2 regions of the Blautia stercoris genome follow, and region 2 is predicted to be linked to the other one. Evidence: riboswitches for the same ligand, from Rfam matches in the RefSeq annotation. Region 2 holds a riboswitch; the other holds the start of a gene.

Region 1 (7,821 bases), on a different contig from region 2:
TAAGACTGGGCATAATCTTAAATAAAACGCTTTCTTATTCTGCGTCTGCCGGAACAATTTCTGTCGTCAGCCAGTAGTAATCTGCTGTATGAATCTTAGCATATCCTACATTTTTAGAATAAATCATACTGGAGTTATAATATCCGTCAATTAAAACTGCTGCATCATCAATCAGAATCTGCTGCATCTGGAAGATTAAATCTTCACGTTTATCCGGATCCATTTCTGTCTTTAACTCATTGAACAACTTATCATATTCTTCATTGGAATATGCGCAGTATGTACTTTCAGTTGCCCAGTTTGCCATATAGGCATAAGGATCTCCAGTACCTACTGTAATCCAGTTATTGTTATTAAAGTCATAATCTAAGGCTGCCAGTTTACTCCACTGGTCATCAGAGCTTCCATATTCAGCAGTCACACCAATTCCGATTTCTTTTAAGTACTGAGTATGTGCATCAGAAAATTCATTTAACAGACGGTTTTCATAAGAAATATAACGCAGGTTAATATTTTTTCCATCAAGCTCACGGATTCCATCACCATCGGTATCTACAATTCCTGCATCATCCAATAATTTCTTTGCACCTTCCGGGTCATAAGTATAAGGATTGTTCAGTTTATCATATCCATAAGACAGAGTCGATGGAAGAACAGAAAATCCTGGTGTATAAAGTCCTCCGATTGTCTTGGAATTACAAATGGTATCGTAGTCAATTGCCATTAAGATTGCCTGACGCAGTGTCTTATTTCCAAGTACACCATCAAAGTTCATCCAGGAGAATCCACAACGTACACCTGGTGCAATATCTACTGTATAGTCATCTGAATCCTGGAATTTCTGAATATCTGCTACGTTTGTGATATTTTCAACCAAGTCTACCTGACCACTCTCCAGAGCCATTGCCTTTGCAGAGTTATCTCCCATATACATCAGATTTACTTCGTCATAAGGGACATCTTCACGATAATTTGGATTTGCAACCAGTGTATATCCAACACCGACACCATTAAATTCTTTAATCATGTATGGACCGGTACCGATTGTTCCATTATCAAAGTTTTTGGTATGTTCTACATCCACAATGCCCATAGTCGGGTGACTGAGCTGTCCCATCAAGTTTGCATAAGGCTGTGTTGTCTGGATGGTCAGTGTTCCTGCCTCATCATCTGCTGTGATTGTTGCTTCAAATTCCAGATATTTTTCCGGTTTTGCAGAACCAGATGGTCCAACTTCTCTTAAGTGTTCGTAACATTCCTTTACTTTACTTGCTGTCAGATCACATCCATCTGAGAATTTTAATCCTTTTTTCAAAGTAATGACCCATTCCGTATGATCATCATTTACCGTATAACTGTCTGCCAGCCACGGAGTAACTTCCATGTTATCATCAAATTTAAATAAGGTTTCTGTAATACCGTAACGCATTGCATTCCAGCCACCGTTCTCATCCCCTGCGGTATTGACACTTCCGTCTGTGTACATGGCACAACCGAAATTTAAAACCTTTTCATCACTGTTACTTGATGATTTTGCAGCCTTTCCTGAGGAAGAAGAACTTCCACATCCTCCAAGTACACTTACTGCCATCACAGTTGCCATCATCAGCGCTACTACATGTTTCTTTCTCATTTGCTTCATCCTTCCTATACTGGTTCTTCTTCATAAATTACATTTGCCTTTTATAGACGTGGACAAAAGTCTGCTTCTTTTTACGCTTTTTTCTGTTTTTAAGCGCAAAAAAGCCGGATACCAAAGCATCCGACTGTTAAAGATTCTTAATTTGATAATAGATAACGTCAAAAATAATCTGCTATTTAACATAAATAGCAGAGTGCTTTTTCATCTGTACAACTTAAGCTTCTCGTCTTCCGCAAGAACTTTTGTTAAAGAGGTAAGCAGGTTTCCTGACTTAAGCATACACATTAAAAGCGCCTTCCCAGAATAAACTATCTTTCCAGTGGCATTTTGCTTTTAACCAGCTATCACAGTGACGGGATCGTCCCGAATTCGCATCGGGTTCTCTTTTAATCAGACGACTGTCTGAACTTATCTCTGTGGCATATTCGCCAACATTCTATAAATAATTTTATTTAACACCATTAATATACAAGATAAACCATCTTTTTGTCAATAAAAATATCAGATAAAATTAAAATCTTATCTGATATTTTTATTTGCTCTTAGTTTTTTAATTATTTTCCAAGCAATTCTTTCTCAATTCTTTCTCTTGCTTCCGGTGCCTGTTTATCCATCTTTTCCGGGAATCCAAACATAGACACACACGCAATATTATCGCCTCCGACCTTTGGTGCGTCTGTTTTTAACTGCTTATTTGCGAAATCCATGTCTCTTAAGGTTTCAAAGATTCCATCGAAATCAACATCTCCTTCTCCCATTGCAAGGTGCTGATGAATCGTTACATCGGATTTTCCTCTTGCATTTAACCATGGTGGATTTGCAATGTAACGGCAATCTAAGGTCTGATTAAAGGTATCCGCAAATAATACATGAGTCAGCTCGTCTCCTGCATAGCGAAGCATGGAACGTACCTCTCCTTTTCCTTCATCGTAGAAGAATCCATGAGGAGAAGAATAGACATAACCTAAATTTCTGGAACGGAACGATTTTACCATATCGCAGGTCTCGTTATTGAGTTCACAAAAATCGTACGGATGAGACTGAATTTCTACACGGAGTCCTTCCCTCTCAATAATCGGAAGCAGTTCTTCCATCGAACGAAACCACATGCCATTACAGATTTCCTGCTGATTCGGGTCACCGGATAATTCGGTATTAATAACCGGAACTCCCATATTCACTGCGATTTCAATCATTCTCTTCCAATTTGCAACTGCCATCTTACGCTGTTCTTCCGTCGGACCGGACCAACGGTAAACTACGATGAAAGAGGAAATTTCAACACCGGTTTCCCGAAGTGCTTTTCGATATTCCTGCTCACACTCTTTTGAAAAAAGCGGATGTTTATAAAATGGATTAATTCTTGGATGTGGAGACTGCTCAATATATTTATAGCCCCAGTCTGCGACCTGATGAACCATACGATTGATATCCATCTGTTTTGCCAATACGTCTACATCAAATGCAATTTTCATAGTCTTATCCTGCCTTTCTTAAACTTTATAATCCACAAACCTTGCGGATGTACTTACGTGCCTTAATTGCATATTCTAATGGATTTGCTTTTGCAGGATCCTGCTCTGCCTCTACAACAACCCAGCCCTCATAGCCTGCTTCTTCTAAGATAGAAAAGATTGGTGCAAAGTCTACATTTCCATCTCCTGGTACAGTAAACACGCCTTCTCTGACTCCTTTTAAGAAGCTCCATCTTTTGGCTCTTGATTTTTCTACCATTTCTTTACGGATATCTTTTAAATGGACGTGTTTGACACGGTTCACATATTTTTTCAATACATTTTCCGGATTAATTCCTGCAAATGATAAATGTCCACTGTCAAAGAGTAAAAATACCAATTCAGGGTCTGTCAGTTCCATAAATTTATCAATTTCTTCTTCCGTCTGTACAACTGTTCCCATGTGATGATGAAAGGTTAAGGTCATTCCTTTGTCTTTTGCAATCTTTCCGAGTTTATTCAAACCGTCTGCCAAAAGTTTCCACTCTTCCTCATTCATGATATACTTGCCTTCCCATACAGGCTGTTCCATTTCTCCCTGAATACTATAGCTCTGCTCGGAAACACCAATCACCTTTGCACCCATCTCTTTTAAGAAATCAGTTGCTTTGATAAATTCTTTTTCGGTCTCTTCATAAGGTTTAGAAATTAGGAAAGAAGAAAACCACTGATTGCAGATAGATATGTTTCTTAAGTCCAAAGCTTTCTTTAACACAGCTGTATCGGTCGGATATTTTCCGCCCACTTCAGAACCGGTAAATCCAGCTAATGCCATCTCACTGACACACTGCTCAAATGTATTCTCTTTTCCAAGATCCGGCATATCATCATTTGTCCACGCAATCGGAGCAATTCCAAGCCTTACTTTATTCTTATCCAGCATTTTTTATTCTCCTTTTTCCTTGTTTTTAATATACTCCAGTATCATAGCAACCGCACCCTCTACGCCGGTCTTTGATACATTTACTACCATGTCATAGTGTTTCGGGTCATCTCGTTTGATTCCCGTAAAGTGTTCATAATAGTCATTTCTTAATTTATCTCTCTGATTTAAATCAGCCAGTGTCATTCCATCATAATATTCTTTTGCCTCCTTTGCACGATAATCATCATCTGCATATAAGAAGAAAGAATAGGTATGAGGAGTTTCTTTTAACACAAAGTTTGCACAACGACCTAAAAATACACCTGGTGCTTTTTTTGCAAGTCCTCGAATCAGACGACTCTGTGTCTCAAACATTTCTACAGGGCTCATATCTCCAACTGTTCCGGATACCGAATACGAATACGGCGAGAACGTAGTTTCTACTGTTCCATAATTATAAGTATCCAGATATTTCTGAACGCTTTCCAAATCCGCATTTTCCATTCCCATCTTTTCTGCTAAAAGGCAGATAATCTGACGGTCATAGAGACGGCAGTTTAATTCTTTTGCCAGTTCTTCTGCAATTTTTCTTCCACTGCTTCCATAGACACGACCGATTGCCACATTTATCTGATTTTCTGAAACTGCCATAGACGGAAGGGCTTCTTGTGTTTCTTTCCCTTCTTTTCCTTCTCTTGCAATTAATTCCTGCATCATCTTGTCATACACTTTATCCAATTTATAACAGGCTGCAATTAAGAGCATCACGACCCAGATTCCAATCGGCACATACAGATAAAAGCCTTTAATTGCTGTAATTGCACCACTTGTCTGTTCTGCTGCGGTTGCTTTTAATCCATTAAATCCTGCTGCTGCCAAAATTCCACTCATGATTGCAGAAGTGATACCAGAACCCGCTTTTTGTCCCATACTCATAGAAGAAAACATCAGACCTTCTACACGCAGTCCGGATTTCCAATGACCATATTCAATGGCGTCACCCGGAAGAGAATACTGTACCCCATAAAACGGTGCAATTCCAAACCCTCTCATAATACAGGTCAAAACACCCAGCGGAACACTTGTAATATTTAAAAGAAAAATTAACTGACCTATAATTCCAAGTGCACATCCTGCACAAATCAGATTTCTTTTTCCGTATTTCGGTAAAATTTTCGGAAGCATCGCAATTCCCACAATCGTTGCAACTTTTTCTGCTGCTGAGAGCGGCATTACAAGGTCTACATTTCCCAATACATACTGACAATAATAAGTTAAGTCTGTTCCGATAATAATCTGATATGCGGTATAGAAAACCATCAATCCCAGTGCAATCAGAAAATAACGGTTTGTAACTGTTGTCTTAAATGCTTTTAAGAACGGAATATTTTCTTTTACCTTCGCTGCTGCCTGTACACGCTCTGTACAAGTCATATAAGTATTAATTAAAACCAGTACTGATACACCTGCATAGACTGCCGTTACAATAATCCATGCCATCTGTTCGTTATGGATTATCTTTGCCACTTTATTAATTAACGGAAGCGTAAATGCAGTAATTACCATACTTGCAGTAATGGAAAGCACCATTCGGATGTTACAGATAACATCACGTTCTCTTCTGTCACGACTCATTAAAGAGCCCAGTGCGTGGAACGGCTGACTGATTGCTGTATAAACAACCGTATTCATAATGTTATAAGTCACAAATGCATAAATAATCTTTCCCATACTTCCAATTGACGGCATGGTAAACAGTAAGATTGCCGCTATCGCATAAGGCAGAGCCAGACGCAAAATCCAGATTCTGGCCTTTCCATACTTAGAATGGGTACGATCAATAATTGTTCCCATCAGCACATCCGAAAATCCATCAAATACACGAGATAATAACATAATCATTCCGACTGCCCCGACGGAAATTCCTACTACATTTGTGTAGAAATAAATCAAAAGTGTCGTAGTCATTGTGTACATCAAGGTTAATGCCGGGTCACCAAAACAATATGCAAGTTTCTCGCTGACCGGAACCTTGATAAATTCATCCATGTTTTTTCCCTTCTGCTTAAAATTCAACAGTTCAGGTATTCCGCCCTTTATCATACATTTTCTCCTTTTTTCAGACAAAGCGGGTAAAATACCCGCCTTTGTCTTCTCCCTGTTGTTTTATTCTTCTCCTGTTTTAAGTTTACTCCTATCCAAAATATTTTTGTACAAAACTTCTTGTTACTTCGGCTGCTTTTTTCACATTTTCTTCGTGAGACATTTCATAATATTCCGGACGGAATTCCTCGATAGTGCAAACTCCATCAAACCCGATTTCTTTTAAAGCAGATGCAATTCCAGCATGGTCTACCACCCCTTCTTCCGGCCAGAGACGTTTATCATCTCCACAAAAGCCAAGCGGAAGGTCTTCACAGTCATTCAAATGATAAGCAAAGATTTTCTTACCATCTGCTGCTCTTAAATCTTCTAACTTAGAGCACATCTCATGGAAATGGAAGGTATCTACGGTCACACCTACATTTTCTCTGTCTACTGCTTTTACTACATCATAAGCCGTACCGAACTGGTTAATGGAACAGTTTGGAGCTCCGCAAAATTCCAGAGAAATCTTCATATCTTTGCCGACTCTATCTGAAAGATAACGAAGTCTTTCCACTGCTTCTTCCTTGATTTCAGAAACAGTTTTATCTTTTACATCAAAACTTGGTACCGTAATTAACATCTTCATTCCAATTGCTTTGGACACTTCCAAAATGAAATCAACTTCCTCATCAATTTCTTTTTCTCCTGCCTCATCTCTCTGATTAAAGAAGATTAATGTATTGTAAGCCCATGGTTTTAAGTGATGATTTTTAAACCAGTCTGCCAGTTCTTCTAAAGTATGTTCTTTTAAGTACTCTCTGACACAGTCAAAACGAATTTCAATATAATCAAATCCATATTTTTCACACATTTCCATATCTGCCAGTAAAGACTGTCCTTTACATTCTAATGCTGTTGCTTCGTTAAATCCTAATTTCATCGGTTCTTTCTCCTTTTTCTAATTTTCTGATTCTGAAACTGTCACATCAACTCATCAGGGACAGCTTCAGAATCTTATTTCAATTTACCCGCTTATCGTCTTATTTATAGAATTCCGGTTTTTCTACTGCTGTTTCAATCTTTTCAATTGCACCTGTCTCCTGTGCTTTTACAAGTGCATCTGCGGTAACCGCTGCAAGATATCCATCCCACGCATTTGGTCCTTTAATCACGCCTTCGCTTGCTGCGTCTACCCAGTCCTGAACCTCTGTATCATAAGCATCTTTAAATCTTACGAAGCAGTCTGTATCAATGGTAGTGGAAACAGCTGCATTTTTACGGATGCTTGGGTAAATTGGAGACGGCATTTTAATTGCTCCATCTTCACAAACCACTTCACAGTTAATGTCGTATCCAAATTTGCAGTTTACAAAGACTTCAACATCAATGCAAACACCTTTTTTGGTACGAAGCAGCATAATCTGTGGGTCCTTTAATTCAGAATGAGAATATTTTGTTACTTTTGGCATAATCACCTGAGCGGATTCATATTCATCATCTACTAACCAGTGAAGTACATCGATTTCGTGAATTGCTGTATCATGAACTGCCATCGGTGTATTGTAATTTGTTCCAACTTCCGGATTTCTGTGTGTGCAGTGAAGCATCAGCGGTTCTCCGTATTCTCCGGTTGCCAGTGCTTCTTTTACCTGCATATAACCTTTATCATAACGTCTCATAAATCCAAGCTGAATTAAATGTTTTCCAGATTC
Region 2 (7,821 bases):
ATTGACCAAACCTATGAAGCTGAAAAAGAAGAAGTTCAGAAGAGGGAAGAAGAGATTTCTATTTCGGGAATGCATATTTTGGTGGCCGAAGATAATGAATTAAATCTTGAAATAGAGACTTATATGCTGGAAGAACAAGGAGTTTTGGTCACTCCGGCAAAAGACGGAACAGAGGCAGTTGAGTTATTTGCAAAATCAGAAATTGGGGAATTCGATTTGATTTTGATGGATATCATGATGCCAAGAATGAATGGATATGAAGCGGCAGAAGCAATCCGGAAAATGGAGCGAAAAGATGCCGGAGAGATTCCGATCTTTGCGGTATCGGCAAATGCTTTTTCGGATGATATTGCGGCAAGTAAGAAAAGCGGAATGAATGAGCACTTGTCGAAACCGATAGATTTTGACGAGATGATGAAGAGGATTGGGAAGTATCGAAAGAAAGTAGAAAGAAATAGAAGTTAGCAAACTTTTGTAATCTCCCAAAACAGTCCAATATCAGGTGGTAAAAAGGTAAACACGAAAAATAGCAGGGTAAAGATAAGCAGGATAGAAAATGCGGTAGAAGAAGTTTCTTTCTTTGATTCCGAATTTCTATACTGCTTATTTTCGCTCCATAAAGCGAAGAAAACAGCAACAAAAAACAGTGCGATATTTAGAAAATCAATGGATGTTCCAATCACACCAAGCAGAGTATAAAAGACAACTACAATTAGCCCCATGCCAAGAAAGATTCCACAGGTTCGGACCTGTAAAAAGTTTTTGGGAAGCCTATCCCGAAAGAAAAAAAGCTCAAAAATAGTCAGAAAAAACATGGGAAAGAATAATAATTTTAAATGTTCCCAGGTAGATTCATTTACGGCAGAAAAAAGCCCGACAATGGCATTGTTTTGTGACCATTCGTAAGTAAAATGAAGCAGAGTGCCGAGAATGGAAATAAAAAGAAACCGATAAATATTTGTTTTTAAAGTCATAATAAAATCCTCGCAGTATCTAAGGTTTCTGATAGTATATGCAGATGGAGAAAGAGATATACAAAAAAGTAAAAATGATGTAGAAAAGAGATACTTGATATGGTATATTTTTTGATAGAAATCTGCAAAAATGGAGGAAAATGCAATGGATAGAAGCCAACCAATGGAATTAGCCAACATGTGTATGCTCTATGATGAGAAGGGACGTGTTCTGGTAGAGGAAAAAATACTCGGAGAAAATGAGAAGGGAATTATCTTTCCGGGTGGGCATGTAGAGCCGGGAGAATCTCTTAAGGATTCCGTTATTCGTGAGATGAGAGAAGAAACCGGTCTTATCATTTCAAATCCAAAGCTTTGCGGGATAAAAGACTGGATTCGGGAGGATGGAACAAGGTATCTTGTACTTTTATATAAGACGGATGAATTTACAGGAGAATTGAAAAGTTCAGAAGAGGGGAAGGTGTTCTGGGTAGAACGGGAAAACCTTTCATCTTTAAATCCGATTTGGAATTTGAATGAACTAATGGAAATTTATGAAACCGATGATTTCTTTGAATTTTTCTTCGCGTTTAAAGATGGAAAATACGAGGATGGAACGCTGGTAGGATAATCAAAGCGATAACCGGAAATTTGGGGAAAGAAAGACCGCTTGACAAACTCTATGATAAAGCGTACTATGAAAGAAATATGACAAAATTCAACAAAACAATGAAATAAAATAAATGAATCGATAGTACAAATGCATGAAAATCGGATGATTTTCGGAACGTGCGGTGAGATTCCGCAACAGACTTTATCCCTACTGTAATCAGGACGAAAACTGCGAATCCATTGGAAGAAATTTCTTCTGAGAAGGGCAGCAAGTAGGTTAGAACTGCGAGCCAGGATACAGGCATTTGGAGATTAAAACACAAAATTTGTTTCCGCAGGCATAGACGGAAACAAATTTTTTGTACGATAAATTTTTATTTTCATTGATTTTGAAAGCAGTTTTTTGAAAATAAAAATGAAAAGAGGGCAAAAGATGAAAGAAAAAAGAGGGGATGCTTTTTCAGATTGTCATCCGGCGGTGAACTTTTTCTGGTTTGCAGCAGTCATTTTGATAACAATGTTGAACAGCCATCCGGTTTTTCTGGGAATTTCGTTCCTGGGAGCATTTTGTTATGCATCCAGACTTCAAGGCTGGCAGAGAGTATTAAAATTTAATCTGCTTGCAACACTTCCGGCAATGATAATTGTGGCATTTATTAATCCTGCTTTTAATCATTATGGAGTGACGATGTTATTTTATCTAAAAACCGGACCGGTTACGTTAGAGGCAATTATATATGGACTGGTACTGGCATCGATGCTTTTTATTTCGATTCTATGGTTTTCCTGTTACAACAAAGTGATGACAACAGATAAATTTGTGTATCTGTTTGGTCGTGTGATTCCGGCACTTTCTTTGGTATTATCTATGGTATTTCGGTTTGTGCCGAGATTTGGACAGCAGCTGACCGTCATCCGAAATGGACAAAAAGCAATTGGAAGAGATGTAAAGAACGGAAATATTTTTAAGAAAATGCGTCACGGTATTACGATTTTTTCTGTATTGGTTACCTGGGCACTGGAAAATGCAATTGATACATCAGATTCGATGCGTGCAAGAGGATATGGCTTAAAAGGGAGAAGTGCTTTTGCGATCTTTCGATTTGATAATAGGGATGGGATTGTAACAGGCACTTTACTGGCATTGATGGGAGTGTATTTTGGTGGAATGGCAGCGGGCATTAGCTTTGCACAGTATGACCCACAGATTAAAATCGGCGGACTTCCGCTGACCCCCCTTAGCGTCATTATTTATGTGGCGTGGGCAGGATTTTGTTTCTTTCCTGTGATTTTAGGTGTGCTTGAGGATAGAAGATTTGAGAAACTTAAAAAAATGGCGGATATGGAGCGCAGGCTTCCATGGTATTTGACAGACCCGAAAAAAATGATGTGAGCACCAAAAATAAAAGAAAGCAGGTTATAAAAAATTGAATTGTATCGAAGTAAAAAACTTTAGTTTTCAATATCCAAAAGAAAACCATGTGGCACTTTATCAGGTATCCATGGAAGTAGAAGAAGGTTCGTTTGTTGTACTGTGTGGAAAGAGTGGGTGCGGAAAAAGCACTCTGCTTCGGCAGTTTAAAAGTGTGCTTGCTTCACATGGAGAAAAGAAGGGAGAAATTTTATACGGCGGGCAGAATCTGGAAGACGTGGATTTGCGGACACAAAGTGCAGAGATTGGATATGTGCTTCAAAATCCCGATAATCAGATTGTAACCGATAAAGTCTGGCATGAACTTGCTTTTGGATTAGAAAGCCTTGGCTATGATACGCCTACGATTCGGCTTCGGGTGGCAGAGATGGCTTCTTATTTTGGAATCCATTCCTGGTTTTTAAAAAATGTCAGTGAATTATCGGGAGGACAAAAACAGCTTTTAAATCTTGCCTCTGTTATGGCAATGCACCCGAAACTTTTGATTTTAGATGAACCGACTTCCCAGCTAGACCCGATTGCTGCTTCTGATTTCTTAGAAACTGTACGAAAAATAAACCGGGATATCGGAACGACTGTGATTTTAACCGAACACCGCTTAGAAGATGTTATTCCATGGGCAGATAAAGTATATGTCATGGATAAAGGAAGGATGATAGCAGACGGAACACCGAATGAAATTGGGGAGCAGTTAAGAACAATGGGACATGATATGTTTCTTTCTATGCCGGCACCGATGCAGATTTATGCCGGAACAAACAGTTCCCTTCGCTGCCCGCTTACCGTTAGTCAGGGACGACGCTGGCTGTCAGAGGAATTAGAGACAAAAAGTATAAAAATAAAAAAAGAAAGAAATCAGGAAGAGACAGCAAAAAAGAAGAATTCTATTTTTGGAAAACTTTCAAGTCTGAAAAAAGAACCGGAAAAAGAAATTCCGGAAATCCGAATCAAAGATGTCTGGTTTCGCTATGAACGGGATTTGCCGGATGTGGTAAAAGGGTTAAGCCTGGACATCAAAAAAGGAGAAATCTTTGCAGTGGTAGGAGGAAACGGAACCGGAAAAAGTACAGCGATGAGTCTGATTGCAAGAATTCGTTTTCCGTACCGTGGTAAAATCTATCTGGAAGGCAAAGAAATCGGAAAATACAGTGATGATGACCTCTATCATGGGTTCTTAGGAGTAATGCCGCAAAATCCGCAAAGTCTGTTCGTGAAGAAAACCGTAAGAGAGGATTTATATGAAGTGATAGATGGAAAACGGGAAAGAAAAAGTGAGGCATATCCAATTGAAATGAAGAAAAAAGATGCAGTTGAGGGAATTGTCTCGTTAACAAGATTAGAAGGGCTTTTAGACCGGCATCCCTATGATTTAAGTGGTGGAGAGCAGCAGAGACTGGCACTTGCAAAAGTACTTCTGCTTCGCCCGAAAATTCTTTTGATGGATGAGCCGACCAAAGGAATCGATAATCATTATAAAAAAGAACTCGGAGAGATATTAAGAAAATTAAGTGAACATGGTGTAACGATTTTGATGATTTCTCATGATGTAGAATTTTGTGCGCAGTATGCGGATCGTACCGGACTGTTCTTTCAGGGAAATGTGGTAACCAGTGAAGAATCGAAAAAATTTTTTGCCGGAAATAACTTTTATACCACTGCTGCAAACCGTATGGCAAGAAATTATTTTCCAAATGCGGTAACAGTAGAGGATGTGGTAAAAGCAATCAATCAGACAGAAGAGGAGGCGGTGTCGTGCTGAAAGAAGAAAAATTAGATGTCTTTCTGGATGCCTTTTTAGATGGGAAGAAACCGGCACAGGAAACAGACCTGGATTTCTGGGATGAGAAATCAGAACCGGAAAAAAACGATTTCTGGGAAGCGCAGGATGTACTGACAGCGCCAAAACACAAGGGAAAGCTGTCAAAACGTACGATTGCATCTATGTTTTTGATTTTAATTTTAATTCCGGTTACAATCTGGATTGGAATCACGCTTTTTGATGACCGAAAATATTTTGTCATCAGTCTGGCGATTGCAGTTTACTGCATGCTGCCGTTCTTTTTGATTTTTGAAGGAAGAAAACCGCAGGCAAGAGAACTGCTTACAATTGCGGTTTTGGTTGCAATTGCAGTTGCAGGCCGTGCAGCATTTTTTATGGTGCCAAGCTTTAAACCGGTTGTGGCTGTGACCATTATTTCAGCCGTCTGCTTTGGTGCAGAATCGGGCTTTTTAGTTGGTGCGCTTTCCATGCTTTCTTCGAATATGCTCTTTGGACAGGGACCGTGGACTCCGTGGCAGATGTTTGCTGCTGGAATTATCGGATTTTTGGCAGGTATTTTATTTCAAAAAGGCTGGTTGAAAGCACGTAAGATTTCGCTTTGTATTTATGGATTTTTAGCGACCGTGTTTATCTATGGAGGAATCATGAACCCGGCTTCCCTTGTGATGACCTCCTATGCAATTACCAAGCGAAATCTGCTGGCAATTTATATGTCAGGGCTTCCGGTAGACTTGGTTCATGCATCGGCAACGGTAATCTTTTTGTGGATTGCAAGTAAGCCAATGATTGAAAAACTGGAGAGAATCAAAGTGAAGTATGGAATGATGAATTACCAACTCCCATGCGGTGCATAGCTCCTATGGAAGTGGTATCTGGGTGGCAGCAGGACACTTTATAAGTCGTCTTTCGAACCTAAAAATAAGCTGTCCACCACCTGCCGAGGCCGTTCACGCGGCCGCTATCCCTTTTACGGAAATACTTAGGGGATTCAGTTCGTGGAATCCTGACACTTCAGGTGATGCGAGGAATGAAAAATCAGTTATGCTGTTCCATGCATCCGTTATGGCCTTGCGCATGATATTTGCGGCACCGTTGCAGTCGGCATTGATGATCATTCCGTTAAAGCAGCGGTAGAGACTGCGGCTTATGCGCCTGCCAGAAAATACTGCGTTTTCGGCATCAACGCCATAAACAGGAATGTAGTCCATTGCTGTTATGTCAGCCTGTGAGGTGTATGATTCTTCCTGCATGATTGTCTTTATTCCAGCATCAGATGCTTTGTAAATAATCATCTGTTTGAGCAGCCCTGTAGGTATTGAGACAAAGTTCTGGTTGTTCTGTGAACCCATGTCGCAGTCCTGTTTCCAGCGTTTGTTTTCGCCAAGAACAAGTGTACCGGCGTGATGTTCCATGCAGTAGTTTATAATGCTGCGGCTGATTTTATGGCACTGGTCCTTAATGAAATCGGCATGATGCCTGCTTAAGGCGCTCAGGTATCTGGAGCTGGCATGCATGTGTTCATGGCCTTTTGTGATAATGCTGACAGCTTTGGCTCTCTTTTTATGAAACCACTGGCACTCTGACAGAACCGCTCCGCCCTTGTACAGCATTGATGAACCATCATTGCATACGACAGCTGCGAAGTTGCTCACACCAAAGTCTATGGCGCATAGGTTGGGCATGTCTGTATTATCTGCGGCAAAATTTTCACTTTCGAGGGTAAGACACAGGATGTATCTTCCATAATAAGGCTTGATTTTAACCTCTTTGAGGACGGAATCCGCTTCTACATTTGAAAGATAAAGGCGTTCCTTTCTACCCGGGAGTTTTAAATTAACACCATGATCTGCGGGATATAATACAGCATCCTGATTCGTAATACCAAATGTGATAATATTACGCTTCTGGTAGTGCGGCATCTGCGGTCTTCCTAAAAACTTTGACGGATCCTGCTTGTAAGCCTTTAAGGATTTCAGCCAGTTTGAGAAATCGGTTCCTGCATGTTTGACAACAGCCTGTGCCGTCTGCATTGGAAGTCCTGCAAAGAAGTCAGGGTTATGCGTAACGCGCATCAGTTTCTCAAGGTGACCGTATGAAATGACCTTTTTCACTTTAACAGAAGGATAAGTCTGTTGCAGAAGATCTACTTCAGCAAAGACTTCTTTCTCATTGTCCGTACGAGAGTCTTTATCCCAGCCTGTGAAAATCTGTCTGATACGAAAGAGCGCAGCATTATACAACAGCTTTGCTTTTTGAGCATTGCTGTCGCAGTAATCATATATTAAGCTGTCCTGTGCTATCTGACACTGGATTACCTTATAAGACATATAGCTGCACTCCTTTTGTAAGTATTGAAAACATGGATTATCTCTGATATAATCATAGCAAACATATATTTGGATGTAAAGGAGAATTTGATCCTTATGAAAAAGAAAACAGGGTACGAATATTATACAAACAGGCACAGCTGTTTTTTATTGCAGTATCATATAGTACTTGTAACAAAATACAGACATCCGGTTCTTACCGGCGATGTAAAAACTGCTGTCTATGAACGGATTAATTATGTAGCTGAAAGCAGAGGGTTTAATATACTTGAGTTAAATGGGGAACTGGATCACATACATCTGCTTATTGAAGCGGACCCGCAGACTTCTCCGTCAGAACTTGTCAATGTAATAAAAACTCAGACGTCCCGCAAAGTTCGTAAGCTTTATGGCGATACACTGCTTAAAAAGTATTACTGGAAACCTTATTTTTGGTCTGACAGTTATTTTATTGCAACCATAAGTGAAAATACTTTGGATGTAGTGAAAAATTATATTAAAAATCAGGGAATAAAATAAAACACAGCCATTCACCCACGCCTATGCAAGTATTATAGACGTGGTACTCTGGCTGATATGATAGAAGAGGATTAAAGGATGAGAAAAAAATTTAGAAAAATCTTAGGGTGTCTGACACTTCTTTTTCTTTTGACAAGCTGTGGTGGAATGACAAACAGCAGTGAGATTACAAAACTGGAAACAAAAGAAACACAACAA

What was found. A riboswitch is a leader RNA that binds a small molecule or an ion and turns the genes downstream of it on or off. The one in region 2 is predicted to bind cobalamin.
Region 1: it holds a riboswitch for cobalamin, as region 2 does, so the genes downstream of both, ACYQ2D_RS00835 (ABC transporter substrate-binding protein) here and ACYQ2D_RS14585 (energy-coupling factor transporter transmembrane component T) in region 2, are expected to answer to the same signal.

Annotation. Positions count from the first base shown of each region.
Region 1 covers NZ_BAAHYF010000001.1:148,929-156,749, reverse strand. Annotated here, with positions in the region: gene ACYQ2D_RS00835 (ABC transporter substrate-binding protein) at 35-1,633, opposite strand; cobalamin riboswitch at 1,882-2,069, opposite strand; gene ACYQ2D_RS00830 (sugar phosphate isomerase/epimerase family protein) at 2,197-3,117, opposite strand; gene iolE (myo-inosose-2 dehydratase) at 3,143-4,039, opposite strand; gene ACYQ2D_RS00820 (cytidylate kinase family protein) at 4,043-6,124, opposite strand; gene ACYQ2D_RS00815 (sugar phosphate isomerase/epimerase family protein) at 6,216-7,049, opposite strand; gene ACYQ2D_RS00810 (Gfo/Idh/MocA family protein) at 7,150-7,821, opposite strand, start outside.
Region 2 covers NZ_BAAHYF010000002.1:1,035,792-1,043,612, forward strand. Annotated here, with positions in the region: gene ACYQ2D_RS14570 (ATP-binding response regulator) at 1-465, shown strand, start outside; gene ACYQ2D_RS14575 (DUF6512 family protein) at 462-974, opposite strand; gene ACYQ2D_RS14580 (8-oxo-dGTP diphosphatase) at 1,120-1,584, shown strand; cobalamin riboswitch at 1,697-1,886, shown strand; gene ACYQ2D_RS14585 (energy-coupling factor transporter transmembrane component T) at 1,999-2,958, shown strand; gene ACYQ2D_RS14590 (ABC transporter ATP-binding protein) at 2,993-4,756, shown strand; gene ACYQ2D_RS14595 (ECF transporter S component) at 4,750-5,631, shown strand; gene ACYQ2D_RS14600 (RNA-guided endonuclease InsQ/TnpB family protein) at 5,725-7,104, opposite strand; gene tnpA (IS200/IS605 family transposase) at 7,201-7,623, shown strand; gene ACYQ2D_RS14610 (DUF4430 domain-containing protein) at 7,702-7,821, shown strand, end outside.